Linked DNA regions of Flavisolibacter tropicus. Each later gene encodes a partner of the first gene's protein in a complex. Links are inferred from orthologs where the notes say so. Each region holds a gene or a part of one and is shown on either strand. Other genes may lie near its edges. The genes, in order: mnmG and mnmE.

Region 1 (14,421 bases):
TGTTTTACGACATACAATTCACCAGTATAGTTGAGCTTATCGAAATCATCGCTTGGGCGGTGATAATCACTGTGCAGGCCAGTAAAATAAAACAACACGGGGATGTCTTTTCTATAAAAAGAGGTATGATCACTCGGGCCCATACCGCTGCTATCAAAACGGTAAAGCAAGTTGGTATTGTATAGCTTGCTTTTACCAGTAGTGTTATACAGCTGGCCCCATACCGGAGAAGTACCATATCCACCTACCGTTAATGCTTTGGAACTATCATTCAGTCGGCCCACCATATCCATATTGATCATATAACTAACAGACTTCAGATCAATGGTAGGGTTCTCTACGAAATACTTAGAGCCAAACAATCCTTGTTCTTCTCCAGAAAAAGCAATGAAAAGATAGTTGTTGTGCTTGCTCTTGGATGTTTTTAACGTACGGGCCAGTTCCAGCAGAGCAGCCGTACCGCTTGCATTGTCATCTGCACCATTGTGGATTTGTTTCGTTGCGCCGGTATATAACGAATTACCATCGTCTCCCCAACCTAAGTGATCGTAGTGTGCACCAAGCACAACAGTAGTAGGCGCACCATTATCAATATAACCGATCACATTGTGACCTTGACGTATTTTAGGACCAACGTCTACTTTTAATTTCATATCCAAAGAGGCGGAGGCATCGCTCAGGTACTTTGTAGCAGCTTCTTTGGTTACATACACTACCGGAATTTTTACAGGAGGTGTTTTATCTTTTTCATTAAAGGCCAAACCGTCTTTGCCAGTACCGGTATTGTACAGGAACACAGCCGTAGCGCCTTTTTTAGCCATATCAGCTATGCGGCTTTGAATAGCCATATCTATATCAAAATGAGGGTTGGATTTATTTTCATCCAACAACTCCTTTACATCCCAAAACCAAGGCATTTGCGCTTCCTGCAAAGCTATAGAAGGCATAGCTTCTATAGCGCCATTGCCACTATACACTAAAGGAAAGAAGTCTTTATTCAATACCAAGGTATTGTCGTTGATCATCAAAAGAGTAGCTGAATTTACCTGTCGGCCTTCCTGCACATCAAATGGTTGTAAATAATCAGCCGTTCCTTTAGGCGTGACGCCAATTGTTTTAAATGTTTTGGCAATATAGTCAGCAGCCTGTTTTTCGCCAGCGCTACCCGTGCGCCGCCCTTCCAGGGCATCGCTGGCCAGGAAGCTAACATGCTGTTGCAGGTTAGTTTGAAGCTGGCGGTCTTCTTTCTTTAATTTTTGGGCAGAAACACTGCCACTTGCTATAATCAGGAGTGAAAAAAAATACGTACGCAACACAACCAAAGGTTTTAAAGGTGATTGAATGACAAAATTATTTTAATGCCTGCTCCTCTAAGACGTTTTCTTCATTTTTATTAGTCGAAAAATTTCCTTAAGCTTTCGATAAAACTTCCAATATCGTAAACCCACCCTTATAAGCTGTGCTACCTTTGCGCGCGACAAGTGAAGCATAAAACAGTACATATAGCATTGGTGGGTAACCCTAATAGTGGGAAGAGTTCTCTTTTCAACTGCCTGACAGGGTTAAACCAGAAAGTAGGCAATTTCCCCGGCGTAACGGTAGATAAGAAAACAGGCTCCACCAGCCTGTCTGATGGAATGGTAGGCAATATTATTGACCTGCCCGGTACTTATAGCCTGTATCCCAAGCGATTGGATGAATGGGTTAGCTACCGGGTATTGCTCAACCAAGACAAGGATATTAAGGCCGATGTATATATTGTAGTAGTGGATGCCAGTAACTTGAAACGAAACCTGCTGTTTTGTACGCAGATCATTGATTTGAAAAAACCAGTGGTTTTGGCCTTGACCATGGTGGACCTGGCCAAAAAGAAAGGTATTCAAATAGACCTGTCTGAATTGGAAATAGAATTGGGTGTGCCGGTAATAGCTGTAAACCCACGTAAACAAAAAGGGGTTGCCCAGCTAAAAAAGGCAGTGGAACAAACTGCCTCCAATTTATATAAGGTCCCAGCCCGCGATTTTATTGACAACAAAGCCCTGGCCGCTGGACCAATTGAGGATTTGAAAAAACTGGTTCCGGAAGCTAGTGACTATTCTGCAGTCCACTTTCTGATCAACCACGAGCATTTTGACCTGCCTGCAACTTTACAGGAAAAGATTGAAGCGGTGGAAGAAAAACACCAATTCAATCATACTAAGACCCAGGCTACCGAAATTTTGGAACGCTATAGTCGTATCAAACGCATTATGCAGGTAGCGGTTACTGAGCCGGATCCTTTGGAGCAAACTATATTTACCGACAAACTTGATAATATACTGCTGCACCGCAAATGGGGTTATCTGATTTTACTGGGCGTATTATTCTTACTATTCCAAAGTGTGTTCTGGCTGGCACAGTATCCTATGGAGTGGATTGAAAGTGGTTTCTCCCTTTTAAGTGGCACACTAGCTAACGTTTTGCCAGAAGTTTGGTGGAGCGATCTATTGATTAATGGTGTGATTGCCGGCTTAGGTGGTATCGTTGTTTTTGTACCACAGATCATGATTCTCTTCGGCTTGATCACACTATTGGAAGATACAGGATATATGGCGCGCATTTCCTTTCTAACAGACAGGCTTATGCGCAGTGTAGGCTTAAACGGAAAAAGCGTAATGCCCCTGATCAGCGGTTTTGCTTGCGCAGTGCCTGCCATCATGAGTGCCCGCGCTATTGAGAACCGTAAAGAACGCTTACTTACTATACTGGTTACGCCACTGATTAGCTGCTCTGCACGTTTGCCTGTTTATGTGATCTTAATTGGCCTGGTGATTCCTAACACCTACGTTCTTGGTTTTATGAACCTGCAAGGCTTGGTGATGATGGCCTTATACTTACTAGGACTGGTAATGGCCTTAGTGGTTTCGTATGTAGCCAAGTGGTTTATTCATATCAATGAAAAAAGCTTTTTCATTTTAGAACTTCCGATCTATCGTGCACCACGTTGGAACAACGTAATATCTACCATGATCAACAAGGCGAAGATCTTTGTTACTGATGCCGGTAAGGTGATCATGGTAATTAGTTTGATACTTTGGGGACTTAGCTCTTTTGGACCAGGCAATCGAATGGAAGCTGTGGATCAACAATACCAGGCAGCTAAGGCTACAGGTATTAATATAGAACAGGTACAGAAAGATTACGCTTCGGCGAAGTTGGAGAATTCCTATGCTGGTATCTTGGGCAAAACCATAGAGCCCGGTATTCAACCATTAGGATTTGATTGGCGCATTGGTATTTCACTGATTACGTCATTTGCTGCCCGTGAAGTGTTTGTAGGCACTATGGCTACTTTATATAGTGTAGGAGAGGACGATGAGGGACTGCTGCTACGTGATAAAATGAAAGCTGCCCGTAAACCCGATGGTACTCCTTTGTTTACCTTGGCCACGGGATTATCGCTAATGGTATTTTATGTATTTGCTATGCAATGTATGAGTACACTGGCGGTTACCAGACGAGAAACCAAAAGTTGGAAGTGGCCTATCATCCAGTTTACTTATATGACAGGCCTGGCTTATTTAATGAGCTTGCTGGTGTATCAGCTATTTAAATAATCGTGAAACGTCAAACGTGAGAGGAAGTTTACAGACGACAGTCCACAGAAGTTCAAACGTTTTTAAAGATCATAAAAAGAGAAAGGTGCAGAAGTTTTTAATTTCTGCACCTTTCTCTTTTATAATTATTGCCAAAGTATATTAATCAAACTTCGAAGCATCTACCGCAGGTGTCCATTTGCTTTTTGGCTCATAGTAGTTCCAAAGCAGCTGTGATATTTTGCGGGTGAGTACCCAAGCTTCATTTTCGTTATTCCAACTGGAGTCCTGGTTGTTTTTACTCATTATACAAAATACGTATTCTGCTTTATTACCTTTAACCAGCAAGGTTTCATTACGCGTTTGATTCACCGCGCCATTCTTCGAATATACTAGAGCGTTAGGTGGCAATTGTGAAATAGCTACTTCGTCATAATAATTTCGATTTAATAAGCGAAGCATTTTATCAGATGCCGCATTTGAAATCACTTCACCTTTATAGATCTTTTCAAACAGCGAGGCCATTTCCTTAGGTGAGGATTGTCCCCAGCCGTATTGCGAGCGGTTGGCTTCACGGCCCGGTGTACGAGAATTGACACGTGTATTTACAAAGCCCATACTATCCAGGATTTCATTTATACGGGTACCCTTGCCGGCTAGGCTTTGTAACCACAAACTGGCCGTATTGTCGCTCGTGGTAAGCATCAACATCATCACTTTGCTTAATTGAATTTTTTCGTCTTGTTTGAAGGAGCCCAGAATGTCTTCGCCCTCATACAATAAGCTATCGCGGTAGGTGAGAGGCTGATGATACTGTAGCTCTCCACGGTTGATCTTATCCATTACACCTACCAGTATAGGAACCTTTACCATACTGGCAGTAGGGAATACTGTATCGGCATTAATGTTTACCACTTTATTAGAGTGCAGGTCTTTTACATAAACACCTATATCACCCTTAAAATCTTTGACCAATACTTCCAGCTGTTGCTGTAATTTTTTATCAACTTTTTGTGCTGTAACAAATAGGTGGCTACTTACCAGCGCACATAGAACCAGGATACGTTTCATGATGGATTAAATGCTTTTCTTGTAAACCTTTGAATAGTCGAGTACCAACTGCACCAATGTTTTTACTCCGGTTTTCATGCCGCTTTCATCTATTTGAAAATCGGGTGTGTGGTGCGCAGCCGTGGTTTTAGGATCTTTGTTAGCAGACATACCACCTACATATAAATAGAGTGATGGTATCTTTTCACTAAAGAACGAAAAGTCCTCTGCACCCATGACAGCGTTCATTACTTGTGCATTACCATTGGTAGCTTTTTGTAATGAAGGCAACATAGCTTGCGTCAATTTAGGATCGTTGTAGGTAACGCCTGTTTTAGCTTCTATGGTTACTTCTGCAGTGGCACCAGAAGCTTCTGCAATATTTTTTGCTGTTCGCTCAATACGCGCCCATACATCATCACGCATTCCTTTATCCAGGGTGCGAATGGTACCACTTAAGGTTGCTTCTTCTGGAATAATGTTTTCACGAACACCGCCTTTAAAAACGGTTGTTGAAATGACCACAGGATTTTGTGTAAGGTCGGATTGGCGGCTTACAATAGTTTGCAGGCTGTTGATGATCTGCGCACCAATAGCCACTGGGTCAATACCTAACCAAGGTTGCGCACCATGCGATTGGCGACCTTTTATTTTAATGCTAAACCAATCGGATTCTGCCATCATCCCTTTCTCGCGGTACTTGATCTGGCCTACGGGTGTTTGCGCATTTATGTGCAGACCAAACATGGCATCTACTTTTGGATTATCTAACACACCTTCTTTGATCATTAGTGCGGCACCGCCTTCTTCACCAGCAGGAGCACCTTCTTCTGCAGGTTGAAATACAAATTTCACAGTACCCGCCAGATCGTTTTTCATACCAGAGAGAATTTCCGCAGCTGTCATTAACATAGCTACGTGCGTATCATGACCACAGGCATGCATGACGCCCACCTCCTGTCCGTTATAAGTAGTTTTCTCTTTTGAAGCAAAAGGAAGATCCACACGTTCTGTAACAGGCAATGCATCCATATCAGCCCGGAGACCAACTACAGGGCCAGGCTTACCACCTTTTAAAATACCAACCACTCCTGTTTTTCCTACACCTTCTTTTACTTCCAAGCCTAAAGAGCGCAGGTGCTGGGCCACAATCTTGGCTGTGCGAAATTCTCTGTTGCCCAATTCAGGATGCTGGTGAAAATCTCTGCGCCAGGCAATGGTTTTAGGTTCTAACTTTTTTACCAATGCATCAAGAGGATCGACACTAGCAGTCTGCGCTTCACTTCGTATAATCGTTGACGTTAGTAAGGTTGTAAGAATTATATTTCTCATGTGTTATATGTTCTTTCTTAAATATAGCATACATTAATTGACCGTGAGCAGAAAGAGGTCGGAATAGAGAGTAGCTTTTTACATCAAACACATTGTTGCGTTTCATCATATCATTAATATTCCACCTTCCGTCCAGCCATTCTTTTTAAACAAATCAAACAAAGTATCGCATTGTTTCAACTACAGCATCACGTTCTGCATGGAACCTAGCTATGGCTATACTTAATATTTGATCACGTTTGACCAACTCCGTAACATTACGGAGTTGGTCAAACGTAGGGTTAGATATATATAAACGTTACTGAAGTTTTGGGTAAGAGAATCACTGCGGTTGACTTTTCCTGGAATACAAAAGGTGGCAAGTGTGCGACTCGCTTAATAGAATTGAATTAAGAAAAAGACGAGGAATCTGTTTTTGTTTCTGAAAACAAAATGTAAAGCCCATTCACAGAGCAATACAAATTCTCTTGAAGACACTCCATGCCTTTGTATACCATAAATAATTTGAAAGGAAAAGGAAAGACTTATAGACTATTGATGGAACAATGAATGTGTTCAATTGAATGAATTTATTAGCAAGACCCTATTTCTTTCTTCCATTAAGAATTGCATTGTTCATGTTGTAGGACCTTCTAACCAGTCTCTAATTAGTGCCTTTATTCTTTTTGAGTAAATTTAAGCCGCTATGATGCTGCGTCACATTCCATTCCTCAAAAACGTATTTCTGTACAGCATTACAGCATTTGGTGGTCCGCAGGCACACATGGCTATGATGCTTAAAAACTTTGTGCATCAAACGCCTTATGTAACAGAAGAAGAATTACTGGAATACAATGCGTTTTGCAATTTATTGCCAGGCGCTTCCTCCACACAGACCGTTACATTAATTGGTTATAAAAGGGGTGGTATTTGGTTGGCCATCTTTACTTTATTGGTTTGGATCTTACCAGGGTGCTTTTTAATGGGCGCCTTTTCTTTTTACTTTCTTATATAGATCAGAAGACCCTGCATACTGACATCTTTAAATTCATTCCGTCACTGGCGGTAGGCTTTTTGGCGTATGCATCGGTGGCGGCCTTTCGTATCTCTATTAAGAATACAATCACCTGGTGTATCATGGCGTTTTGTGTGTTTGCTACTTATGCTGCCTTCCGATCGCCATGGATCTTTCCCTCTTTGATTGTATTAGGCGGTGCCATCACCAACCTAAGTAAGAAGCGCATCCCGCAAAAAGAGGTAGTATCAAAAAAGATAAAGTGGGGTAATATCTGGCTCTTTGCTGCTTTATTCTTAATAGCCGGGGTAACCAGTGAGGTAGCCCGTAAAAATGACTGGCCCAACCGAAAGCCCATTAACCTGTTTGAAAACATGTACCGGATGGGTAGCCTGGTATTTGGCGGTGGCCACGTATTGATGCCCATGATGTATGAACAGTTTTCAGTACGTCCGGAGGTAGTTAAACAAAAGAACCCGAATGTGGTTTCAATAAATAAAGAGGATATGACCACAGGGATGGGTATTGTTCGAGCTATGCCTGGGCCGGTATTTTCCATTGCTTCCTTTACAGGAGGCATGGCTTTAAAGAATCAAGGGCCAACTATGCAGGTCATAGGTTGTATCATTGGCACTATTGCCATCTTTTTACCCAGCGCATTATTGGTACTTTTTTTCTTTCCTATTTGGCATAACCTGAAACGCTATGCAGTGATCTACCGCTCATTGGAAGGGATTAATGCAGCAGTGGTAGGGATTGTGATTGCCTCTACCTTATATATCATGAAGGATATTACGCTGATTGACGGGAGCATTAACAGCTTGATTAATGTAGCAGTAATCCTGGCTACTTTCGGATTGCTACAGTTTACCCGCATTGCTTCACCCATTATAGTTGCTGTTTGCCTGCTTTTAGGCTACTTACTTTGAAGCTTTTTAAAGAAGCGATTAGTTACAATCTCACTTTCTACACTTTCTGGAACCAGGTACTTAATAGACTTGCCCTGCTGTATAGCTTCACGGATATGAGTAGCAGATATCTCCAACAAGGGAGCATTCATTACTTGTACAGATGCCCCCAAGGTATTTTCTACAGGAAAACCAGGGCGTTCATATACCAAGATAGGGTAGTGATTAATAACAGCTTCGGCATTCTTCCACTTTCCAAGGTTCTGAAAACTATCGCTTCCCATGATAATACTAAACTCATAAGCCGGATGCTTTTCTTTCAAATAAGCCAAGGTATGGGAAGTATAAGAAGGTTTAGGGAGAGAAAACTCGATATCAGAAGCCTTTAAACGATCATCTCCCTCTACTGCTTTTTGCACCAAATGAAGACGATCGAACTCGTTTAACAGGGTAGCCGAATGCTTAAAAGGGTTCTGGGGAGAAAGCACAAACCAAACTTTTTGAAGGTTGGTTTCATTAAGAATGTGGTTTGCAATGATCAGGTGCCCAATATGGATAGGGTTAAACGAACCAAAATAAAGACCCACCTTCATAGATTACTGCGTATTCTTGTTTTATTTCTCAATAATAATTTCACCAGCCTCGCTCTTCCTTAGGCTTAATGAATAACCAGCCACCCGTACAGAGATTGGATCTCCTAAAGGAGCTACCTGCTCTACTACAATCTCTTCACCAGGAATACAACCCATCTCCATCAACTTTAACTGCAAATCTGGACTCTGAAAGGCCTTAATCTTTGCTCTATCACCCTGTCTTAACTCAGATAACTTCATTTTAAAAGAATATTTACCAAAGCTATGGCAAGTAAGCGTACCCTTTCCGAATTTTGACCCATGCGTAAAGAAATTAACAACATTCACTTCCACTACCTAACCTCACGCTTTCATTTCACTAATCGCACCCAGCTTAAAGCCTACCTTAACAGGGTAGCTAAAAGAGAAAAACACACAATAGATACCATTAACTACATCTTTTGTGATGACGCTTACCTCTTAGAGATAAATAAACAATACCTTAAACACGACACCTATACTGACATTGTAACCTTTCAGCTCAACCTGAAAGGAGAGGCTCTGCTTTCCGACGTTTACATAAGTGTGGAAAGAGTGAAGGAAAACGCCCTACAACACAACACTACCTTTACCCATGAGCTTCACCGTGTGATCTTTCATGGACTATTACACCTCTGCGGGTACAAAGACAAGAGTAAAGCTGATAAAGATGAGATGCGCAGACAAGAAGACAAGTGCTTAAACAACTACTTTGTTCCACGTGGAACCAATTAATTCCACAGCTCAGGTATTCCACGACCCAACAACAACAGTGTTCCACGTGGAACTAGAAAGGGAAGCTTTAACAAGTTTCCCTTTCTTCATTATGATAACTTTGTAACCTTATGTTTCAAGCTTATGATATAATAGTGGTAGGTGCCGGTCATGCCGGTTGTGAAGCCGCCGCAGCTGCTGCCAATATGGGCTCAAAAGTGTTACTGGTAACCATGAACATGCAAACCATAGCACAGATGAGTTGTAACCCTGCCATGGGAGGAATAGCAAAAGGACAAATAGTTAGAGAAATAGATGCCTTAGGAGGTTACTCAGGTATAGTATCCGATGCCTCTATGATTCAGTTTCGTATGCTGAACCGTTCAAAGGGACCCGCTATGTGGAGTCCTAGAACACAGAACGATCGTATGCTCTTTGCACAGAAGTGGAGAGAGATGTTAGAGAATACGCCCAATGTAGACTTCTACCAAGATATGGTAAGAGAACTGGTTGTAGAGAATAACAAAGTAACAGGGGTTGTAACAGGGCTAGGTCATACTATAAAGGCCAAAGCTGTAGTATTAACCAATGGAACTTTTTTAAATGGGGTTATCCATATAGGGGAGAAGCGATTAGGTGGAGGCCGTGTAGCAGAAAGAGCTGCACAAGGATTAACAGAGCAATTAGTTAGTCTAGGCTTTGAAAGCGACCGTTTAAAAACAGGTACACCTCCAAGAGTAGATGGACGTTCTTTGGACTATTCTAAAATGGAAGAGCAAAAAGGGGATGAGGAGATAGGTAGCTTTTCTTACTTAGATGTAGAGCGTCCAAAAGAACAGCGAAGCTGCTGGATCACTTATACTAATCAAGAAGTACATGATTTATTAAAGACCGGCTTTGATCGCAGCCCTATGTTTACGGGAAGAATAGAAGGCGTGGGTCCTCGCTATTGTCCTAGTATAGAAGATAAGATCAACCGCTTTGCTGAAAGAGACCGTCATCAGCTATTTGTAGAACCAGAAGGTTGGAATACGGTGGAGATCTATGTAAATGGTTTCTCTACATCCCTTCCAGAAGAAGTACAATATGAAGCGCTGCGTAAAGTGCAAGGCTTTGAGAATGTACGGTTCTTCCGTCCGGGTTATGCTATTGAATACGACTTCTTTCCACCTACACAGTTGAGCTATACCCTAGAAACCAAGGCTATTGAAAACTTATTCTTTGCAGGCCAGATAAATGGCACAACAGGATATGAAGAAGCTGCATGTCAAGGATTGATGGCAGGTATCAATGCACATCAAAAAGTGATCAATGATGCTCCCTTAATCTTAAAGCGCAGTGAAGCATATATCGGTGTATTAATTGATGACCTGATTTCAAAAGGTACGCAAGAGCCTTACCGCATGTTTACCTCACGAGCAGAATTCAGAACTCTTTTACGCCAGGACAATGCAGACTTGCGCTTAACTGAGACGAGCTATCGTATGGGCTTGGCAACAGAGGGCCGAATGCAAAAGATGCTGAAAAAGAGGAGAGAAGTGGAAGAAGTAAAAACCATATTGAGCACTACGGCGATGGAACCAGCAGAAATAAATCCCTTCTTTGAAAGCATTGAAAGCGCGTCTATCAATGAAAAACAAAAGCTGGAGAAAATCATATTGCGCCCCAACGTACAGCTGCATGATATCATGAAGCAGGTGCCTAAAGTAGAAGAAGCCTTGAAAGGATATGAAGAAGAAGCTGTAGAGCAAGCTGAGATCCAGGTGAAGTACCAGGTATATATAGATAAAGAAAAAGAACTGGTGAACAGGATGAGTCAGATGGAGAACCTGGCCATACCTGAACATTTTGACTACAAACGCATTATAGCCTTGGGCGCAGAAGCGAGAGAAAAACTAACAAAGGCTAAACCAAGAACACTTGGTCAGGCCAGCCGGATCTCTGGAATTAATCCAAGTGATGTACAGATACTGATGATTTATATGGGGAGGTAGAACTGGGAGAATAGCTGCAAGCTACACGCTGTAAGCTGCAAGCCAAACAGCCGTGAGGGGAAGGGGTTTAGTAATGGAACAGGTTGAAAGGTTGGCTAGTTGAAAAGTTGATAAGGAAGAGAAGAAGAACACTTAGCTGTTGGAAGAAAGAAGAATGAACAGGGAAGAAGAACATGAATAATGAGTCTGAGGATTAGCAGGTGTTGAATTAATTAGTCCATTCTACTCTTCTATTTAAAGAGAACATTTGCAGGATATAAAATCATTTAAAAGAAAAATAAACCCCACAACAGTTATTGTTGTGGGGTTTTGCTTTATTTATATCATATAATATTGATTATCAATAATTTATGTCATATTATGCTGTTTCTTTAGCATTTTCCTGCTGTAATTTCCAAGTATGGTGGCCTAGGACAAGTTTAATATCAGAGAAGCTGAATTCATCACCCAGTTTGCTTTTGATAGCATTCATACTTTCGGCGCCTACTTCAGCAATAACAGATAAGATAGGCTGCACTTTATCTTTTTCAATTAAAGCTTCAACATCTAACTCTCCCTTAGCCACATAAGTAGACAAGTGACCAATGATAGTACTTTGAGCTAAGTTGCGTAGCGTTGCAATTTCTTCAACCGACTTACCATCTTTGAACAACTTAAAAGATTCTTCATTGGTGCTTCCTTTAACAGGTTTAGGTTTGACTTCTTTTATCTTTTTGGTAGGCTCTCCTGGTTGATACTTGTTATAATAATCTGCGTTTGTACTAAACCGTAAGTCGCCATATTTTGAAGACTGCAAACGTTGTAACTGTTGCCACAACAATCCTTCTATAGTTACTACCTCTTCTTTGTACTTCTTGATCTTAGTAGCATGTTGCAATGATTGAATATGTTGCTGGATCGGCTCCAGTAAATGAGTAGCCAATTCTTGTGAAAAGTATTCAACCGCCTTGGACATGCGCTCTTGCAATGATTTAGTTTCGCCTGAGGTATGTGCCTGTTCAACTAGTTTATCTAATTGCATTTTAAATTTTCTACCCACATCATTCAGTTCAATAGCTTTTTGTTTTGCGGCATCAGCCATCAACAAAGCAGCTTGCAAATAGGGAATCTTTTTACTTTCCAGTGTAATGACCCAATGATGTAGTAGTTGAACAGCTTTTGTAAAATCAAACAGCTTTTGTAAAGCCAATGACCAAGTGTGATACTTTTCTTTTTCGAGTACTTGTTCCAAAACAACTAGCTCTGTTTCCTGACGAGCATACTCCAACACTCGTTTATCGGTAGCAATACTATACGGCACAATCCGTGACTTCAAAACTATACCATCCATAGAAGTACAACGGCTTAATGCAACATACACCTGTCCAGGCGCAAAGGAAGAACCGGCATCAATAATTGCTTTGTCGAACGTAAGGCCCTGGCTTTTGTGAACTGTAATAGCCCATGCTAAACGAATAGGATATTGCGTGAAAGAACCTAATTCTTCTTCATCAATTTCATCGTTCTCTTTATTATAGATGTAGCGGATGTTTTTCCAGGTTTCCTTTTCCAGAACAAAGTTTTCATTGCTATCTGGAAAACGAATCGTTATCTCGTCTTTAAAAATGTTTTGAACAAAAGCAATCTTACCATTGTAATACCGCTTCTCTGAACTGGTATCATTTTTAATAAACATTACCTGGGCGCCAACCTTTAACTGAAGCGCTAGATCTGTGGGCAACGCTTTTTCAGAAAAGTCATCTTTGATGACAGCATTGAAGGTGTGAACGGGTCCTGACAAACGTTGCAGTTCCGTAGCGTTTATTGCATCTGCTGTTCTGTTGTGTGTAGTAATTGTAATATAAGTATCGTCCGGAACGAATGCAGGATTATAAAGTGCATTAAGATTATCAAAGTCTTCTTTATAAACTTGGTTATTACGAATACGATTTAAGATGTCAATGAAGTTTTGCTCACTTTGACGGTAAATCTTTTTCAGTTCAATATAAAGAGGCTTGGCATCGGCAATTGCTTTAGCACTAAAGAAAAAAGGACTCTCGTAATAGTCTTTTAAAATATTCCATTCCTGTTCCGGCACTACTGGCGGCAATTGAAACAGATCGCCAATATAGACTACCTGCACACCACCGAAAGGTGTATCAGGTTGTTTGCGGAAATGCCTTAGGATAGTATCAATAGCATCTAACATATCGCAGCGCATCATACTTACTTCATCTATAATAAGCAATTCGGCTTCTTGTAATAGCTGCCGCTTGTTGGAAGTAAAATGAATGTTTTTGAATAAGCTATGTTTATCATTGATCTCAACATAACCAATGACACCATCTCTTTGGATGTGACCAGGAATAAATGTACCGCGTGGTAATTGAAAAAAAGAATGCATGGTAACACCACCGGCATTAATAGCTGCCACACCTGTAGGTGCAACAATTACTGCATTCTTTTGCGTATGTTCCTTAATGTAACGAAGGAATGTGGTTTTACCGGTACCAGCTTTTCCAGTAAGAAAAATATGGCGTGAAGTGTCATTTACAAGATTAACTGCCAGCTGGAAAAGGGTATTTGTTTCGTCGCTTTTTTGCATACTCATCTCCTATAAATTTACTACAACCCTAGCAGAAAAGCTGTTGATAAATACCTAATTAAGAAGAGTTTAAAATGTGTCTGCATATCATAAAAAAAGCCACTTCGTAATGTGAAGTGGCTCAATAATTATTAAGAAAAATATGATTAGCTCTGTGGCTTTTCTAACAATTTAAAGAACTGATCCAGTTGTGGTAAGATCACTATTCTAGTACGACGGTTAGCTGCTTTACCAGCGGCTGTATCATTACTTTGAACAGGTAAATATTCACTACGACCACCCGCTGTCATACGCCTAGGTTCGATCTTATATTGGTTTTGTAATACGCGTACAATTGAAGTAGCTCTTTTTGTACTAAGATCCCAGTTGTCCTCAATACCTACAGATTTCATAGGTACATTATCTGTATGACCTTCAACTAAAAACTCAATATCTGGCTTGCTGTTCAGTACTTGAGCCACTTTACCTAACACACGTTGTGCATCTGCGGAAAGGGCATAGCTACCGCTTTTGAACAACAACTTATCAGAGATAGAAATATATACAGCGCTCTTCTCTACTTTGATTTCGATATCGCTGTCATTAACATCGTTCAAAGCACCTTTTAGGTTCATTACTAACGCCATGTTCAATGAATCCTTTTGCGCCAAAGCTTTTTG
Region 2 (17,826 bases), 1.2 Mb from region 1 along the record:
AATCAGATAATAAAAGTCAATTGTGGGATTGCAGGGTTTGACAATCAACTTGTATTGACTTTTGGAAATATCACTCAATCAAAAGAACTGGAAAGACAGTTTCTGACATTTTTAACTGCACAGGGCATACCTGTTAGCATTATTAAATAAAAGAGTTGATTAGCTATGATTTGCAAAAACTGCGGTGTACAGCTGGAAGAGACAATGCAAACCTGCCCATTATGTGGAGAGTCTGCTATTGGCGAAAAGCCAAGCACTAGCACATTCTCCCTTTCGTATGGCAAGCGCCATCCTTCACATCTTGCAGCTGTACAGATGAGCCCGCCTCAGAAAAAATTTACCTGGGAAATTGTGTCGATCATTTTACTTTCCGGTGCCTTAACCACTTTTGTTGTTGACTTTATTCTCAACCGGCGCATTACCTGGTCGGAATATCCGCTGGCCATTTGCCTGACCATCTTTTGTTATTTGTCTTTGTTTGCCTTCTGGAATCAACCTACCTTACTTAAAATGACCGGCGGGTTGCTATTGGCTTCTTTATGTCTCGTAATTCTGGATGCCGTTACAGGAGGTCTTCACTGGTCTGTTCGGTTAGGGATACCGTTACTCCTAATAAGTAACCTGATCGCTAGCGCTTTGATTGTTATTACCCGCCGATCCAGATACAAAGGCATTAACCTGATTGCCTATATTTTTTTGGGAGTCGCCCTGATATGTATAGCTATAGAGGGCGTTTTGTCCTTCTTTGAAATGGGATGGGCTCAATGGCACTGGAGTGTGATTGTGGCTGCCTGCATCATACCGGTGGTTGGTGTGCTACTTTTTGTACACTTTCGATTAAAAGAAGGACGCAGCCTCGAAAAAACGTTTCATGTCTAACAGAATTGTTGGTATTTAATTAGGGCGCTTCCTTTGGGTAATTGAAATGCAATCATAAAGCTGCAACCTGCTTGTATAATCTCTTTTACCCTTATAAAGAGTGCACTGCTTTTTCGCTCTGCACATTTCGCACTGTGACTTCTACTGCACCTAGCCACTGCGGGCAATAAAGCCTACAATGTTCAGAGCCTGTAGTATAGGCAATATCATTAAGCATCTTTTATAAGGATAAGGAAAACCTGACCTTAAACTCGAGATATCTATTATTATCAGTAGTAAGTAGTACTTTTTACAGCGGTGGCGGTTGCTGTTAAAAGTACAATTTCATAGCAACTGCATAACCGGATTGATATACTACCATTGTTGGCATCTTGGGTAAAAAGCTGCCCTTGAGACATACTATTCTTTACGTTTCATACATTCTATTTTATATAGCAAAACCAATCTCAATAGCAGATTGCTGATACTTCATTTGCAACAACCATCGTCTATACGCTAACAAAAAATACCAGTGTTTACATAAATCATTACCCTGCTTGAAATCTTCTTGTTAGATATTGTTCAAATTGCTGTTGAAAAAAGAAATGTTTGCTACTGGTTTCAAATAAAGATTCCATATTCACTATAGGTAATACACCCGAAGTAACTACTGCAACAAACTTTGGGTTAGCCATAATCCATTCGTTTTTTAACGAATGAGTCTTAGCAAATGAAATCAGTATTTCCGCTTTGAAATGATGAGGAAGATCAGCTGTCCTGTTACTTATTTGATTCAGGTCCTCGATTAGATCGGGGTATTTGTTTATATCAAATTCATCAAAGTCTTTAATGAAGTTTTTTGAGTATTTAAGCATTATATATTTTTTAAGAAATTATGTATTGAAAGTTTTTATATCCTTATTAGAATTGAAGTAGACTGAACCAAAAATTTCGCCTAGAAGCAGATTCGCCAGCACTTACACATTCGCAGTAATATTTTTTACCAATTTCTGCTTCACATCGTGCATCTATTCCCTGTTCAAGTAAAAAACTAAGCCTCTGCCATCCGCTGTTTCTCGGTGTGGCCTTATCTGGATCTTATAACTACCCCCTGGTACATTTATCCTCTCACAATAATGCAAGATGTTTTTTCAAGATCGGCTGGCTAAGTATTTCCTGATAACAGTAGCCAATTGCTCAGGTAAATGCAGCTAGTCATCAGAATAAGAATCAAGCACATTTTACTGTAAAGAGATGATAGCACTATAAGGTTCTTAGCGTTTTAGAGTACTTGAATCATGCCTTAACTGTCTGTACGGATCCAATTAAGCTAGACGTTAATAACAGTTGCCTCTGTATGAGTGAAACAAGGCATGTTATAAACAGTTGTTAGATATAACTATAAATTAGATAAAACAGCACCGGGAATAATGAAGAGTCTTTTAACTCGAATGAAGTAATTATAATACTTTTACTGCTTATGTTTTTCTTTAGCACGCAGCTTTATTAGTATTGAAATATTTCCTCACTAAGCAAAAACATAAATGCATTAATTGTCTCAATACGTTTCCGCTAGTACAGGCTCTAAGGCTAGTTCTCTATCTAATAATGCATGATACAGGTTTTGAAGTCTATGCATGCTCTTTACTTCTTTCAAGAGTGGCCGGCGCATAAAATCCACCACATTAAATTCACGATCCAGTTCCATTTCCATACCAGTTCCGGTAGCCGTTTTCGCTTTCTGCCACAGCTTAAAATAGTTGTCAAACGAAAATCCACTTTCCTCTAATATGTTGACGGTTAGCGGCAACGCCTGCAAGTACTTGCTGTCACAACCAATATTTTGCAGATGCGCTCCTACATAATAGCCAACTGAGGGAAATTGTTTTTTATCTTCTATGCTGCTGACCATGACAATCTTTCTTACTATAGTATTAACTAATACATAATTGCCTATGCGTAATTCACTAAATGGTATCATATAATTTGCTTTAAAATTGTAACCAGGTATTCGCAACCGGGTTATAAATGCTTTTGAAGAATAATAATCAGTGAAGTGCAGCTATAAGGATTAGAACAAAGCAGAATAATGTAAAATAATTATAAGGTGCAAACCTGTTAACTGTAAGATACGCTTAATAATTGGCATTCACTTTATTATTATAAATAAAGCAAGCACGCATCCAATATTGGCGTAACTTACAGATACGCTTTTCTCTTTTCATTGATTAGCTCGGCTATTTGCATCTCTCATCCTAAATATCCTAGATAAAAATATGACGCGATTTAAAACATGGAAAAGTAGTGTACTACTGATTGCTCCGCTTGAGTTGTTATTATTGGCCGTAGTGATTAGCTTATTTATAACTGCCTTTATCACAGCAGCCAAGTTTACAAAAGGCCCTTTAAGTATTACGGCATTAAAAGAATATCTTTTTGGTCTGCGGTCTTTGCTGGAAAGCCGTACCGATCTGGATGCGGATACAGAGCGAAGCACTTTGGAAAAGCTATTCAACCAAGTAAAAGCCAATTGTGCAGGCACCGTAATCACTAAAAATGAGGAGTTAAAAGAGGTTTTACAAAGCACTTGCCAAAATATTCAATTAACAATGGAAAGCAAGAAAACCGGACAAAGAAATGCCTGGCAACAATTAAAAGACACAGCATTTGGCTTTCATGAACAATACTTCTCCAATGCAATAGCTTAGCAGCACCCATATAAAGAACTAATCTTTATCTACAAGTATAACCACTACCCTTAGTCTATTTCGTATTCTCTTAAGTAAAGCGGAACGCTACAAAGCACTCTAAGAAGTAAGGAAATAGTCAAAAATTGTATTTATAGCCAGTTTAACACTCTTCAATCAGGCTGTTCTATTCTTTAACGTTTTATCGAGATAAGCATTAGGATTATGCTCCAAAGCTCCTTTGGGCAGCCCCCATGCAACTAAACAGAAAGATATTCAACAATTTCTTCCGTACATCTCGTTTTATATGAAACGAGAGAGGTAACCTACGATCTATCGCAGGTTTTCTACAATAACTCTTTGAATATCAATAATACGATATAGCAGAGTCATAAGCAATAAATACAGAAAATGTAACGTCCGCGATCTCCTGAGCGCCGATTTCCACTAAAAAACAAGCAACTTAATCTCCGATCTATCGCATGTATTTCTTTCTGAACCATAGAAGCTCAACATCAAGCATCACAGGTACAAATTGGGATAAAAAAAGTCAGAAAAGACCAAATTTGGTCAAAGTCTGACGCAATGTATTAATTTATAAGTTGTTGCAAACTATGAGATAGTTTGATTCAGTTAGATTTATTTAAATGGAATTACTTTCCAATACAGAAAGTAATCATGCTTTTAGCCAATAAAACTGCTAAATCCTACAAATCCTATGAATCTGAATTCAATAATTACATCTCTAAGTTTTTATAGACTAGATTCTCTAATTAAGGGATAAAGACTATTATTTGATGGTTTACGCACCTTAAAAACGCCTGGAATAATAGACAAGATTACACTTGTTAACTACTGTGCTATTTACGCTGATGTACAAGGAGTTAGCCAGAAATCTCCATAAAAAAAATATCGTCAAATTTTACATTAACCGTTGCCTCCTCCTAAAAGTCTGTGGAACTTTAGCTTGGCAAACTATACAAACAACAATGAAAGAAAACCAGAAGAGAAATCGCCTCAAAAAACTTAGCGGAGAAGAAAGCTTACAGAAAATAAAAGGAAATTGTACAGTATCTAAGAACAGCATTAGTTATAAGCCAATCATTTCTAATCTGCCAACAATTAGTTCAATTGAAAATACTCATGGTTTAATCCGAAAGCTGTGGGACAAAGAAAACCTTTCCACTCAAGAACAGTTTGTCGCTTATTTTTTTAATTCTAACTCTCATCTATTGGAGATCGGATAATTTCAGTAGGAAGAATGAGAGATTGTTTAGTAGATATGAAGCTTTTGTGCAGTGTGGCTTTGCAACTCTTATGTTCATCTGTAGTAATTGCGCACAATCACCCTTCTGGCAATATTAAGCCAACTAAGTATAATGAAATAATTTCAATTAAGATCAGCCAAGCTTTAAGGCTAATTAATGTAGAACTTTTGGACCACTTTATACTTGTAGAAGATGGTTATATATCGTTTGCAGATGCTGGACTACTATAATATATACTAATTGATCATTTTTGGATTAATAGTGCTTAATGAATTCCTGAAATGCACATTGTTTCTTAACCTAGCCCACTGTTTATCTAACTGACTATGAACTTCAATATCCTTGAATTGGTCTTTATTACTTTTATCAAAAGCATCTTTCCACTTTTCAAACCGCTGTAAATTGACAGGATCATCTATTGCCTGAAATAATACATTTCCTCCATTACGTTCAAATATGATTGTCTTTTTACTGACATCCATTTTAACATTTGTCGCTTCTAGTAGTGTAGCAAACGGTAAACTATCGTCTTTCCCACTATCAGTTTCAAGCTTAAAAATCGTTTTGTAAAAGAAATGATATGTAGATGGTGTATTTACATTATCAATGAATAAAACCTCTGCGGAATAAATTATGTATTTTATTTCTCCAAAAATTACAAAGCCTCCATTGCCAACTATCTCTTTTAAACTAGCATTAATTTCTTTCCTCTTTTGAACTCTTGCATTTCTCAACTCCCGATCTTCATATAAATCATTAATCATTCCTACACAATGGTCAAATATGTTCATTATACCAAAGCCTCCTCCGAAATGCTTCTCTGGATGTGAAAAGTTATTACGCATACTTCTCAGTGCATCCAACAGGCCTTTTCTATCAAATTCAAAGAATCCATTGTCATTAAACCAATACATCAATGATTGTAAGTTATGATGTCTTCTTGTTTCACCGATCTCTTTATACTTGACTTTTAAAGCCATTTCAAAGGTTGTCAATGCCTTTGCCATTGCAGGATCCAAAAAGTCATACTCATAATATGCATGTATTAAAAGCTTGCGAATAATTGCAAAGCTTTTCTGCACTTCATCTGGAACTTCATCTTTTAACGTGAGCATTGGAACTACTTTCGTACAATAAGTAGCAAATGTTTCTGCGCCTACTATACAATTCCAAAATTCTTCCTTCTTCAAATCCATTATTAACTTATCAATTTGGTCTCAAATGTTATTTAGATACAAAGCTTATCAAATAGTATTTTGTTTCTCTCTTGTGCATCTTTTAATAATTTATTAAAAGTGATCAATTCTAAATATGCATTTAATTCTTTCTTAAAGCAGAAATAACCTAATCCATCTGGTGTTTTGGTAAAATCATGCCTCCTTAACAACACCTCTAATTTGGATGTATCATCACTAACTATATAGGCATAGAATGGAAGATTCGCAGGAACTTTGATTGGTCTTCCTTCGTATGTAACAACATTTCCATCCTTTATTAATTCTATATATTCCAATACTTGATCAATAGGATTCTTTTCAGGATCGTCTGGTTTATAGTCATTTCGCATTGGCCGTTTAAACTCCACAATAGTTATTGACCCAATATTTAAATGATTATCTGCAAATGCAATGGCCTTATTAAAAATCAGCAGATCTGCCCTTTTTGTTGAATCTAGTTCGTCCAAAACATCGTTAGAACTTAAGGGTTTATCTGAGGACAAGTATAAATGATAATTAAATCTATCATCTATTAGCCATAAATTCTGATCGTCATAATTTATATCATCAGAAGTTGTACGCATAGGAAAAAACAGCTTGTGAATTGCGTTTTCCCATTCATACTTCTTTTCATCTTTCTTTTTCAATAAATTACCCAAGTGGTCAATAATAGCTTTACGCTGTACAATATAATTAGCAAGGTCACTTTTTGCAATATCATTTTCTTTTTCAATGTACTTATTATAGCGTGCTATATAGTCTTCTACGTTCTCTATGTTTGAGCCTGTTAAAATATTATTGGATAATACTTTAAGCTTAATAACTTCATTAGCCTTTATTTTGTACAATTCTATATTTAGCTTTTCTTCCGATAAGTCAGGCTCGAGCCGTTTCAGTTTATCCAAGCAATGTTTAAGTAGGAACCTAAACTCAGGAGCTTTATTTTTTATATGTTCTTCTATCTTTTTGATTTTCCTTTCTCGATTCTCTGATAAAACATCAGAAAAAAGTTCTTCAATTTTCTGTGTAACCCTTTCAAAAATATCTTCAGAAGTAATAAGTTCTTCGGCTCCATCATCCTCTTTTCTTTCAGGGAAATTAAAGCTCAATCTTTCCTTGTTTACATTCGTATCCAAATACTCTCCAGTTACATAAACAGCTAGACTATAGCTTAAATTATCTTCTTCAACTTTTTGCGGAAAATCTGGTATATAATCTGAAACCTTTCTTGATGTAACCACACGATTATGCCCGCATAAATTACAAATATTTGCTTTCTCCTCCCTCGACTTTACAATATATAAGTTGAATACTTTTTTCTTAAATTCAACAAAGTCTTGTAGTATATCTGTTTTGAATGTTGTTTCATATATCTCATCTAAATCATAAATAGTCCCATAATCTTCTAAGCTTATCTTCGGAATCGCATCTAACAAATAATAAAGCTTGAAATGATTTATTATTTCCAAACATATTTCACTAGCGCTTTTGGGGCATTTAGAAGAATATCTTTCTATAAAATCATTTAAGTAAGCGATAGTACCTGCTCCATTTTTGCCATTATATGGCGAAACTTTCAGATCAAAAATTCCAGGCTCTTTTGGCTTCATTTCAAAAGACCGCTGGACGAAAGTTTCTCCTTCTTTATAAAAGCTTTCATAGCTAACTGACTTAAACGCTTTTAAGCAAACGAATCGTCCGTTTCCTTTCCCTCCTTTACTTTTCTTATTTGTAGTATCGGACTTTAAAAAGTGCTTATAGTTATGTTTATTGAAGCCGATCCCTGAATCTTCAACTTTGAAACCTATAATTGGGTATTGATCAAAATTTGAAATGGAAGCAAGCGTTTCTTTCTTTCCCTGCCTTTTTAATGTAATACGGATAACGCCCCTTTTGTTATTCTTTAATTCTTCAATAGCATGTATTCCATTGCTTATTAATTCAAATAAAGGAAGTAAAGGCTTGCTGGTCGGAAGACTAGTATTTTCGATTTTGCCTTCTATATCAGAAGTGAATGAAACTTCGTTTTCTATTACGGTTTCCATAAACAGTTAGGTTTAGTAAGATTTATGATCCAAGCTCAAAAATCATGTTCTTACAAGGTTACTAATATTTTCCTTTTTAAATATGTGCTTCTTCCCTATTTTCTCGGAATTTATCTTTCCACCTAACACCCACCTCCGCAATGTGAGTGGTGTTATATTCAACAAAATAGCCGCTTCTTTAAGTGTTAGTAGCTCTTTTGCTTGAATAACCTTAATTAGCTCTTCATTTATAAAACCTTCTGGCCTCCGACTTATTTCAGTTTTTAGTTCAGCCTGAGCAATCTTCTTATTTTTTTGATTGAGCTTATACAAACGCTTTGCGCAAGGATCAGAACAAGTTTTAGAAGTCGTTTTCTTAGCGATGAATTCGTTTTTACAGTATTCACAGATTTTTACAATTCTAATATTACTACTCATAGTATTTGTGGGATTTGCATGATTTACTGTATAATTCTGTATCAAACCGTATCATTGAGTATCATATCGTATCAACTTTTACGGCTTCTACAGTATAAAATCCCACCTTTTTCAATTTGTAACCAACATAACAACAAAAAAAGAGCTACTAAAAGCAGACAAAAGCCTACTAAAAGCAGCTCAATACTTTCTAACTTATTGAAAAAGAGAGAAAAAGCAACTAAAACACTACTAACAGCAATGAAGTGAATAGCAGCTTACTTTCCGATGCAGAACTTACTAAAGATGTAATCCAATTGATCGTCGCTTGTCACTTCCCCGGTAATCTCACCAAGAAAGTACAGGCAGCGCCTTATATCTAAAGCCAATAGATCGCCGGGAATACGTTGTTCTAGACCGTTATAAACATCCTCCAATGATTTCAGCACCTCCTGTAAGGCATGGAAATGGCGTGCATTGGTAACAATCACATTTTCGGATTGAACGGTATCTTTCAATACCAGATCTACCATGCGCTCTTTTAATACTTCCAGGTGTAAACCACTCTTGGCTGAAATAAATATAACATTTGGAATAGCAGCATAGAGGCCTTTGATATTAGAGTCGGCATCTGCTTTATTACCTACCAGCAAATAGTGTAGTCCTTGTTGTTGCAAATCGGCGCTAATGGTATTCAACTCGTCTGCGTTTACTTCATGGACGTCAAACAAGTAAATAACAATATCTGCCTGCTGCATTTTCTGATAGCTCTTAGCAATACCCACACTTTCAATTACATCCACTGTATGTGCGCGAATGCCAGCTGTATCAATCAAGCGAAACAAAATACCATCAATATTAAGTGTCTCTTCAATAGTGTCTCGTGTAGTGCCTGGTATCTCGCTTACAATAGCCCGGTCTTCATTTAAAAAGGCATTCAACAAGGTAGACTTACCGGCATTTGGCTTACCTACAATAGCTACCGTAACACCATTTTTAATGACATTACCCAATTTAAACGACTGTAGTAAGGTGTTGGTTTGATACATGGCATTTTCCACCAAGGCTTTCAGTTTACTGCGATCGGCAAACTCTACGTCTTCTTGTGAAAAGTCAAGTTCTAGCTCTATCAGTGCAGAGAATTGAATCAATTGTTCCCTCAGGTCCCTTAGCGCTGATGAAAAGCCTCCTCTGATATTTTGCAACGCGGTTTTATGAGAGGCTGCGGTGTTACTGGCAATCAAGTCAGCAACTGCCTCCGCTTGAGTTAAATCTAAACGACCATTTAGGAAGGCGCGTTGGGTAAACTCTCCTGGCTTGGCTAGGCGGGCGCCACCTTGCAAACAGGCATCAATTACCTGTTGGTGAATAAAGGGTGAACCGTGGCAGCTAATCTCTACTACGTTTTCACCGGTATAAGAACGCGGACCTTTAAAGAGGGAAATCACAACCTCGTCTAGCACCTGAGCGTTTTGTGTTAACATACCTACGTGTAGGGTATGGGAGGACTGTGCGGCCAAATTTTTAGAGGGGAACAAGTCATTTACAATATCAATGGCTTTTGCACCACTTAAGCGAATTACGCCAATTGCACCAACCCCAGGCGGCGTTGCTAAGGCTATAATTGTATCATCCCACCCTAAAAGCTTTGTACTCATATTTGTCAAAAGTAAACTGCTTCTAATAAAAAAATCCCTCCTAAGCGGAGGGATTTGTAAGTAAGTATGCGAAAGTGATTATTATCCTTCAGATACAACGAACGTAATAGGCTGCTTACGATAAGCTTTTACCTGGCGTCCGTTTTGGATAGCAGGTGTCCATTTTGGACCTCTTTTAATTACACGTACCGCTTCATCTTCCATACCGTAGCCATGGCTGGTTAACGCTTTTACATCTGATACGTTACCTTCTTTGTCCACGATAAACTGAACCTGTACTGTGTAAGATCCGGGAGGTGCACCGTTATCAACTGGAGCAGAAGCGTTCAGGTTTCTTTCCAGGAACTTACGCCATTGGCCTTCACCACCTGGGAAAGAAGCTTCTACTTCCACTTTTGTAAAGGTTTGGTCGTAGTTAGTCTCATCTTTAGGAGCTTCTACTACAGCCTTTCCTTCGTCAACAACAGGAGCAGCAATACCTTGATCCTTGATACCTTCCTGGCTGATCACGTCAATTTTAGTGTCTTCCAGTTTTTCAACCTCTGGTGGAATGTCTTCTTTCTTAACCTCTTCATCTTTTACGATAACAGGAGGGGTGAATTTGGTCATTTCCACTTTTGGAGGTGGCTCTTGTTTTGGTGGTGGCGGTGGTGGCGGTTCAGGCTTCTGCTCTTCGGGCTCCTTGATATTTGCAAGCACCACGTCTTCTACTTTCAACTCCTTAGACCCCTTATCTTCCAATTGATTGGCTAAAAAGGATGTTAAGAATATCAGTAAAAGCAAACCAGCTGTAATCAACAAGGCCGTTGTGATACGCTTGTTATACGTTTTTCTGAGCTGATAAGCACCGTAAGCCTTGTTACGATCTTCAAACAGCAGATCCAGAAAATCAGTTTTTAAAATCTTGTTTGCTTCCATTTTAGTTATTTGTATTGAGATGTCTGTTTCAACATCTTTCCATAAAAAATAGCTACTTATTTAACGCCATTTCTAGCTTCTGTTGCTTTCAGCGGCTCATTTTCATTAGGCGTAATGTCTACAAGGGCAAAACGCTTAATTTCATTGATCGCCATTTCATCCAGAATGTCTACTGTATTCTTATAGGTAGCTTCATCATTTGGCTTAATAACCACTACCAGATCTTCTGCATTTGTTCTGCGCTTCTTATCGATCAGCACTTCACGAATACCTTTGAAATTAGTAGACTTGAAATTAGAACCATCTGGTGCTAACTGACCTTCATAATAGTATACTTGGTCAGCTTTACCTAACATGATGGTTAAGGCGCCGGACTCTTTAGCTTTGTTCTGCTCTTCTTTCTTATCGGTATCCTTTGGCATGAACAGCTGCATAGCTGCAGGTGAGCTCATGGTTGAGGTAAAGATAAAGAAGGTGATCAGCAAAAAACCCAAGTCCACCATTGGAGTCATATCTACACGGGTAGAAAGCTTTTTGGCCTTTTTGACCCCAGGTCCTTTCTTATGGCCACTATCTCCACCAGTATCTAAACTTGCCATTTCTGAGTTTTTTTAGATTAAGAAATTATTTTTTTTGGGTACACGACCTTCACTTCTGGTTTTGTAAAGATCAGTACCTGCAGGTGCATCTTCAGGAGATGTAACTAACTGAAACTTATAAATATCGTTTCTTTTAAACGCATCAAGTACGTTTTTAAAAGCAGGATATTTAGCTGAGTTGTCACCCTTGATAAGGTAGTTAATCTTTCTCTGCTGAAAACCTTTAACACCGGCATTCAGCCAATAATACAGTTCATTGCTGGCTGAATCTGTAATAGGAATGCCTGGCACAGTTGCCATTACGGATTTCTGTTTGTCAGCAGGCAAAGCCAGGAAGCTTTTTAGCTGTGTAAAAGGAACGCCAATAGACTGCCCTTTTACGAAACTATTGATCTCGTTAGGTGTCAAACCCAGGTTCTTAGTTTGATTGATATTATCAATAACATACTTTTTTGCCTCTGGATTAGCGTCAGCCAATACTGTGAAAAATACACGGCCTTTGGCATCCATTTCTACCAGCAACGCATCATTTTCAGGAAGCTTGTCTGTTGAAACAGAGTTAGGTGTAGTGATTGATACGGGCTCTGGTGGCTTCATTTTAGTCGCCATAATAAAGAAGGACAGAATCAGGAATGCAATATCCACGAAGGGCGTCATGTCATTCTCTGTACTCTTCCTTGGTATCTTAACACTTGGCATTATTAATTAATTTTTAATGAGATGCAATGGGTTTACAAATTCCATAAAACGTTTGCTTCTTATTTATACATAGAAGCAAAGCTCTGTGTCAATGTAAAGCCAGACTCATCAATACCATAAGTAATGCTATCGATCTTAGTAGTAAACACGTTGTACATTACAAGAGATAAGGCAGAAGTACCGATACCTAATGCTGTGTTATAAAGGGCCTCAGAGATACCAACCGCTAGGTTACTAGCTGCACCGGCACCACCTTCAGCACCCAACGCCGCGAATGAACGGATCATACCTAATACCGTACCTAACAACGCTACCAGGGTACCAAGAGATACGATTGTAGAAAGGAAAACCAGGTTCTTCTGTAACATAGGCAATTCCAAAGCAGTAGCTTCTTCTACTTCTTTCTGGATAGCCAATACTTTTTGATCAGTATCTAAATCAGTTACGTTGATCATTTCTTTGTAACGACGTAAACCAGCTTTCATAACGTTAGCTACTGAACCACGTTGCTTGTCGCACTCAGCTAAAGCAGCGTCTACGTTACGGTTAGCCAGGTGATATTGTACTTTTCTTACGAAGTCAGCAATAGAACCTTTACCTAACGCTTTGCTGATGGTCATGAAACGCTCGATAGAGAATGATACCACCATTAACAATAAGCCAATCAATAAAGGAACGATAATACCACCTTCATAAATTGCATTGAATGCGCTTTTTGGGTCGCGGTGGTGAGGCCAGAAGCCACCTGTAGTATCAGGTGTCTTAAAACCATCTGGATTACCCATTGCAAAGCGCCAAATAGAATAACCAACGACGATACATAGGATTGGAGCTAACCAGGAAATAAGGTTAGAGCTTTTCTTAGCCTGAACAGATGTCGCCTTTACTGTTGTGTTTGTAGTACTTGCAGATGGTCTTTGTTCTGCCATGATCTTAATTTTTAATTTTTAAAAATGAAAATTGATATACAAATTTTAAGCGGTCACAATTCTACTGAAAAAATGCAATAAATGTTTACGAGGTTGCATTTTTTTCCTTATTTAATTTTGGAAAGATAATACATTAGTTTTCAAAACTTTCTATTCTTAGCTGTACTTATTCATAGCGAAGTGCTTCTATAGGGTTTAATTTGCCCGCTTTCAGAGCCGGATACAAGCCAGCTAATAATCCAACGCTAGTACAAATAACAATGCCGTAAGCTACCCATTTCCAAGGTACTACAAATCCTGTGCTCAATACCATTGAAAACAAATTGCCAACGAATATTCCCAGTACAATACCAAAGATGGCTCCTAAGATACTAATCAAAATGGCTTCTGTTAAAAACTGATGCCTTACTGTTTTACTTTTTCCTCCAATTGCCTTTATTAAGCCTACCTCTTTAGTACGTTCTGTAACAGATACCAACATGATATTCATCAAGCCAATGGCGGCCCCAATCAACGTGATCATTCCGATAACAATAACTGCGGTTGTTAGACTTCCCAATATATTCATTGCCTTTTCAGCAATGCTATCGTTACGATCCAATACAAAATTGCTATCTTCTGTGGTGCTTAATTTTCGTATAGATCGGAAAACACCTTCTGCTTCACCCATGGCCTCTTCAACTTGATTGATATCATCTGTCATCACCCCTATGGTCGCAGATACATTGGAAGAAAAATTACGCCGAATATTTTTATATCCTGTTAAAATCAAGTTATCTCGGCTTATTCCAAAAGAGCTGCCACGACTGGCCAATACACCAATTACTCGATAAGGAAGACCATTGACACGAACAATACTATTCACGGCCTTGGTTAACCGATCTTTGAATAATTTGTTAGCCACATCATAACCAAGAATAACAACATTACTGCCGCTTTGAACTTCCTGGCGACTAAAATTTCGACCATTAAAAAATTCATATCCATTTAGGGCTATATAATTCTCGTCTCCGCCAAAAACCAAAATATTGGGACTAGTCTTTTTTTGTTCATTGTTTACAATTGCATCTCTGGCAGCAAATAAAGAGATACCAATATGTGCAGGAAATTGATACTGTTGTACAAAAAGTTCCGCCTCATCTACAGTAATTGGGCGCCCCAAACTGGATGTTTTTTCCTTGCGGTTATTTCTTTTTGAAACTTTCAGTTCTGAATTGTTACCACCGATTCTAATATTACGCTCTTTAAAACGGATGGTAAAGCCATTAGCTCCCATGGTAGAGAAGCTTTCACTAAACTTTTGATTCATGGCTTTAATGGCTGTAACAATACCAATTAAGGCCATAATGCCAAAAGCAATAATGGCGACGGTTATACCCGTACGCAACCTGTTAGCACGAATCGTTCTAAAGGCAAGAGAAAAAACATCACCGGTTTTCATCAAAAAAAAGAAGGTCTACTAAAATTAGTAAACCTTCTAAACAATTTTTCAAAATATTTATTACCACTAGAAGTAAAGCCAATAGAGCAATACATTAGGGAATAAGCCCAAGATAATAGTTGCAGCCGCTAAGCCTACTAACGTATATTTAAAACTGCTAGTCAACTCCAGAACCGGAGCATTGCCTGTTTTAAAATACATAGCTTGTATAAGGCGGAAATAGTAATACACGCTTATTGCAGCCATTAATACAGCAAAAATGGCTAACCATAAACTTCCACTTTCCACAACCCCTTTCAACATATAAAACTTCGCCAGGAAGCCCGCCGTTAATGGGATACCGGCTAATGATAACAGAAAGATAACCAAACTAGCGGCTACTACAGGTTGCGCTTTGGCAAACCCGTTAAAGCCGTCGAACGTATAATCCTGCATCTTGATGAGTACTGCAAAAATTCCAATTGTAGCAAATGAATAAGCAGCGGCGTAAAGTAACAAACCGTCTTTCGCTTCAGAGCTCAATGTATAAACAGCCAACATCATGAACCCTGCTTGTGCAATGGAAGAGTAGGCCAGCATACGCTTTACACTTTGCTGAAACACTGCAGTGATGTTGCCAATAAATAAAGTAATGACAGTTATAATGGCTACTATTAGTTTCCACTCTGCTCTAATACCACCAAAAGCTTCATCAAATAAGCGCATGAAACCTATAAAGCCGGCTGCTTTCACTACTGTTGCCATAAAGGAGGTAAACACAGTTGGCGCGCCATCGTACACATCTGGTGTCCAGAAGTGGAAGGGAGCAGCTGAAACTTTAAATGACAAGGCAAACAGCAACATCAACAAGCCTGTAATAAACAAAACAGGTACTTGTCCTTGAGGCAATTGCATCATTGTGGTATAAAAAGTTCCGGTTGCGCCATAGATCAAGGTTATACCCATCAACATCAAGCCTGTTGAAAAAGAACCCATTAAGAAGTATTTCAACGCAGCTTCATTGCTTTTCAGGTTGCGTTTATCGCTACCGGTAAGGATATATAATGGAATTGATAAGATCTCTATACCGAGGAATAAGATCAACATTGACTTGAAAGATGCAGTCATGGTAATTCCGCAAAGCACAAAGAAGATAAGAGCAAAGTAATCGCTGTAATTCATCCCTACTCTTTCCATATCTTTTGAGGATAAGACAAAGAATATAAGCGTGCTAAGCGTAGCAATGATCGTAAATAGCAATGCAAAATGATCAAATACCATCATGCCTTTTGTATCAACCGCTACTAATTGAATACCACGTAGCTCTAATACTGCTACAGCTATAATTGCAATCAATAAAATATGTGCTAATGTGCGAACAGCTGACTTTGTCTTTAAGAAAAAGCCACTGAACATCATGATAACACCACTAAGAGCCGATAAGATTAATGCGTTCATATTATTTTACCAGTTGCGCAACGTTTGCATCTTTTAATAAGGTTTCAACAAAACCATCTGTCAGGTTCAGTAATGGCTGAGGATATACCCCAAATACCAGGATCAATAGAACAATAGCTCCTAAAGCCAGGCGTTGGTTCATAAGGATATCTGTAGCAGTAGCCGTCAATTTATTAGTTGATCCGTAAAACACTTTCTGGATCATATTCAGTGTATAAACAGCAGAAAGAATTATACTCAACCCAGCAAAAACGGTGAAAATGACTTTGTATTGGGTTAGGCCATTCCAAATACCATTAAACATCAGGAACTCACCCACAAATGCATTTGTTAGCGGCAATGAAATATTGGCGAAAGCAACAATAACCAATAGTGTGGTTAGACCGGGTGCCTTTTGAGCAATACCTCCTAATTCAGACAGCTTACGCGTTCCGAACTTATGCTCAATTGCGTCGACTACAATCCAAAGTCCGATAATGTTTATTCCATGGTTAAACATCTGGATCATTACACCTTGCCATCCGATGTGATTTTCAGCAAAGATGGCCATTACCATTAACCCTATGTGAGCTATAGAAGAGTATGCTACCAGGCGCTTAATATCGTCTTGACGCATAGCAATTAGTGAAGCGTAAATAATACCGATAACAGCAAGACTCATTACCACATCACCCCAAGCATAAGATGCAGATGGCACTACAGGTAGTACCCAGCGAATGACAGCAAATACACCCATCTTCACCATGATACCACTTAGTACCATTGTAACAGCAGTTGGTGATTGTTCATAAGCATCTGGCTGCCAGGTATGGAATGGGAACACGGGCATTTTAATAGCAAATGCTATAAATAACATCCAAAAGATCCAGGATTGAGTAGCAGTAGGAAGCTTCAAGTTATAGAATGCTTCCATTGCAAAAGAATGATCTGGTGTTTGAAAATAAAGATATAATAAGCCGATCAGCATTAATACAGAACCAGCAAATGTGTAGACAAAGAACTTAAAAGTAGCCTGAATACGTCTTTCACCACCCCAGCCAGAACAAAGGAAATAAACAGGGATCAGTGCTAACTCCCAGAAGAAGTAAAACAGTAAGGCGTCTATAGCAACAAATACACCTATTAACCCTGCTTGCGTTAATAACATCAGCGCAAAGAAATTGTGCGCATTACGATATTCATTTTTCCATGTGGCCAGGAAGATAACCGGATATGCGATCCCTGTTAATAAACACAGTAATGACGACATACCGTCCAGGCGAATAGAAAAAGAGCTACCTAATGTACCCAACCAAGGAGCAGTATAACTCAAACTATCTCCACCGCCTTTTAACATGGTTGCTCCGGCAATAGCCACAGCCATTGTAGCAAAAGATACCAGCAGAGACCAACCTTTTGCAGCTGGCTCATTCTTCAAGAAGAATGTTACAAGTCCACCTATCAGTGGCAGTAATATCAGTAACAGTACGATCATATTAAACCCCCATTCCGCCTAAGGCGGACTGTTTTACATTTATTATTTCAACTGGCTTAAGAGATAACTCTTTATCTCCTTTACCTCTTACTAATCTCTTAGCGTTTCAAAAAGAACTGTAACACAAAGAATACCACCATGCTAATCACCATCAACAGTACATAGCTTCCTACTTGTCCACTCTGTAACCAGCGCATTTG

The links.
Region 2: the proteins of mnmG (region 1) and mnmE are in contact, whole or in part, in a solved structure (PDB 9HIP), measured with the Escherichia coli proteins. The link is inferred for Flavisolibacter tropicus from one-to-one orthologs.

Annotation. Positions count from the first base shown.
Region 1 is NZ_CP011390.1:3,783,069-3,797,489, forward strand. Bases 8,870-11,746 are described here. They hold mnmG (tRNA uridine-5-carboxymethylaminomethyl(34) synthesis enzyme MnmG), read left to right. Parts: upstream 8,870-9,315; coding sequence 9,316-11,178; downstream 11,179-11,746. Other genes in these bases: ybeY (rRNA maturation RNase YbeY), read left to right, coding at 8,870-9,205; SY85_RS16010 (helix-turn-helix domain-containing protein), read right to left, coding at 11,537-11,746. Also shown: SY85_RS15965 (M20/M25/M40 family metallo-hydrolase), read right to left, coding at 1-1,316; feoB (ferrous iron transport protein B), read left to right, coding at 1,482-3,596; SY85_RS15975 (serine hydrolase), read right to left, coding at 3,738-4,646; SY85_RS15980 (amidohydrolase), read right to left, coding at 4,653-5,957; SY85_RS25980 (chromate transporter), read left to right, coding at 6,643-6,951; SY85_RS15985 (chromate transporter), read left to right, coding at 6,894-7,880; nadD (nicotinate (nicotinamide) nucleotide adenylyltransferase), read right to left, coding at 7,868-8,452; SY85_RS15995 (FeoA family protein), read right to left, coding at 8,474-8,692; more of ybeY, read left to right, coding at 8,753-8,869; more of SY85_RS16010, read right to left, coding at 11,747-13,768; SY85_RS16015 (OmpA/MotB family protein), read right to left, coding at 13,909-14,421. UniProt on the Escherichia coli protein: NAD-binding protein involved in the addition of a carboxymethylaminomethyl (cmnm) group at the wobble position (U34) of certain tRNAs, forming tRNA-cmnm(5)s(2)U34.
Region 2 is NZ_CP011390.1:2,608,423-2,626,248, forward strand. What follows is about bases 7,940-10,805. They hold mnmE (tRNA uridine-5-carboxymethylaminomethyl(34) synthesis GTPase MnmE), read right to left. Parts: upstream 10,130-10,805; coding sequence 8,750-10,129; downstream 7,940-8,749. Other genes in these bases: SY85_RS10925 (Shedu immune nuclease family protein), read right to left, coding at 7,940-8,075; SY85_RS10930 (helix-turn-helix domain-containing protein), read right to left, coding at 8,118-8,492; SY85_RS10940 (energy transducer TonB), read right to left, coding at 10,211-10,805. Outside these bases: SY85_RS10885 (condensation domain-containing protein), read left to right, coding at 1-150; SY85_RS10890 (DUF6320 domain-containing protein), read left to right, coding at 166-879; SY85_RS10895 (hypothetical protein), read right to left, coding at 1,407-1,733; SY85_RS10900 (hypothetical protein), read right to left, coding at 2,417-2,839; SY85_RS10905 (hypothetical protein), read left to right, coding at 3,135-3,566; SY85_RS10910 (hypothetical protein), read left to right, coding at 4,535-4,792; SY85_RS10915 (JAB domain-containing protein), read left to right, coding at 4,807-5,043; SY85_RS10920 (hypothetical protein), read right to left, coding at 5,050-6,009; more of SY85_RS10925, read right to left, coding at 6,042-7,939; more of SY85_RS10940, read right to left, coding at 10,806-11,047; SY85_RS10945 (ExbD/TolR family protein), read right to left, coding at 11,104-11,646; SY85_RS10950 (ExbD/TolR family protein), read right to left, coding at 11,659-12,345; SY85_RS10955 (MotA/TolQ/ExbB proton channel family protein), read right to left, coding at 12,405-13,274; SY85_RS10960 (ABC transporter permease), read right to left, coding at 13,441-14,715; SY85_RS10965 (NADH-quinone oxidoreductase subunit N), read right to left, coding at 14,782-16,152; SY85_RS10970 (complex I subunit 4 family protein), read right to left, coding at 16,154-17,626; nuoL (NADH-quinone oxidoreductase subunit L), read right to left, coding at 17,725-17,826. UniProt on the Escherichia coli protein: Exhibits a very high intrinsic GTPase hydrolysis rate. Involved in the addition of a carboxymethylaminomethyl (cmnm) group at the wobble position (U34) of certain tRNAs, forming tRNA-cmnm(5)s(2)U34.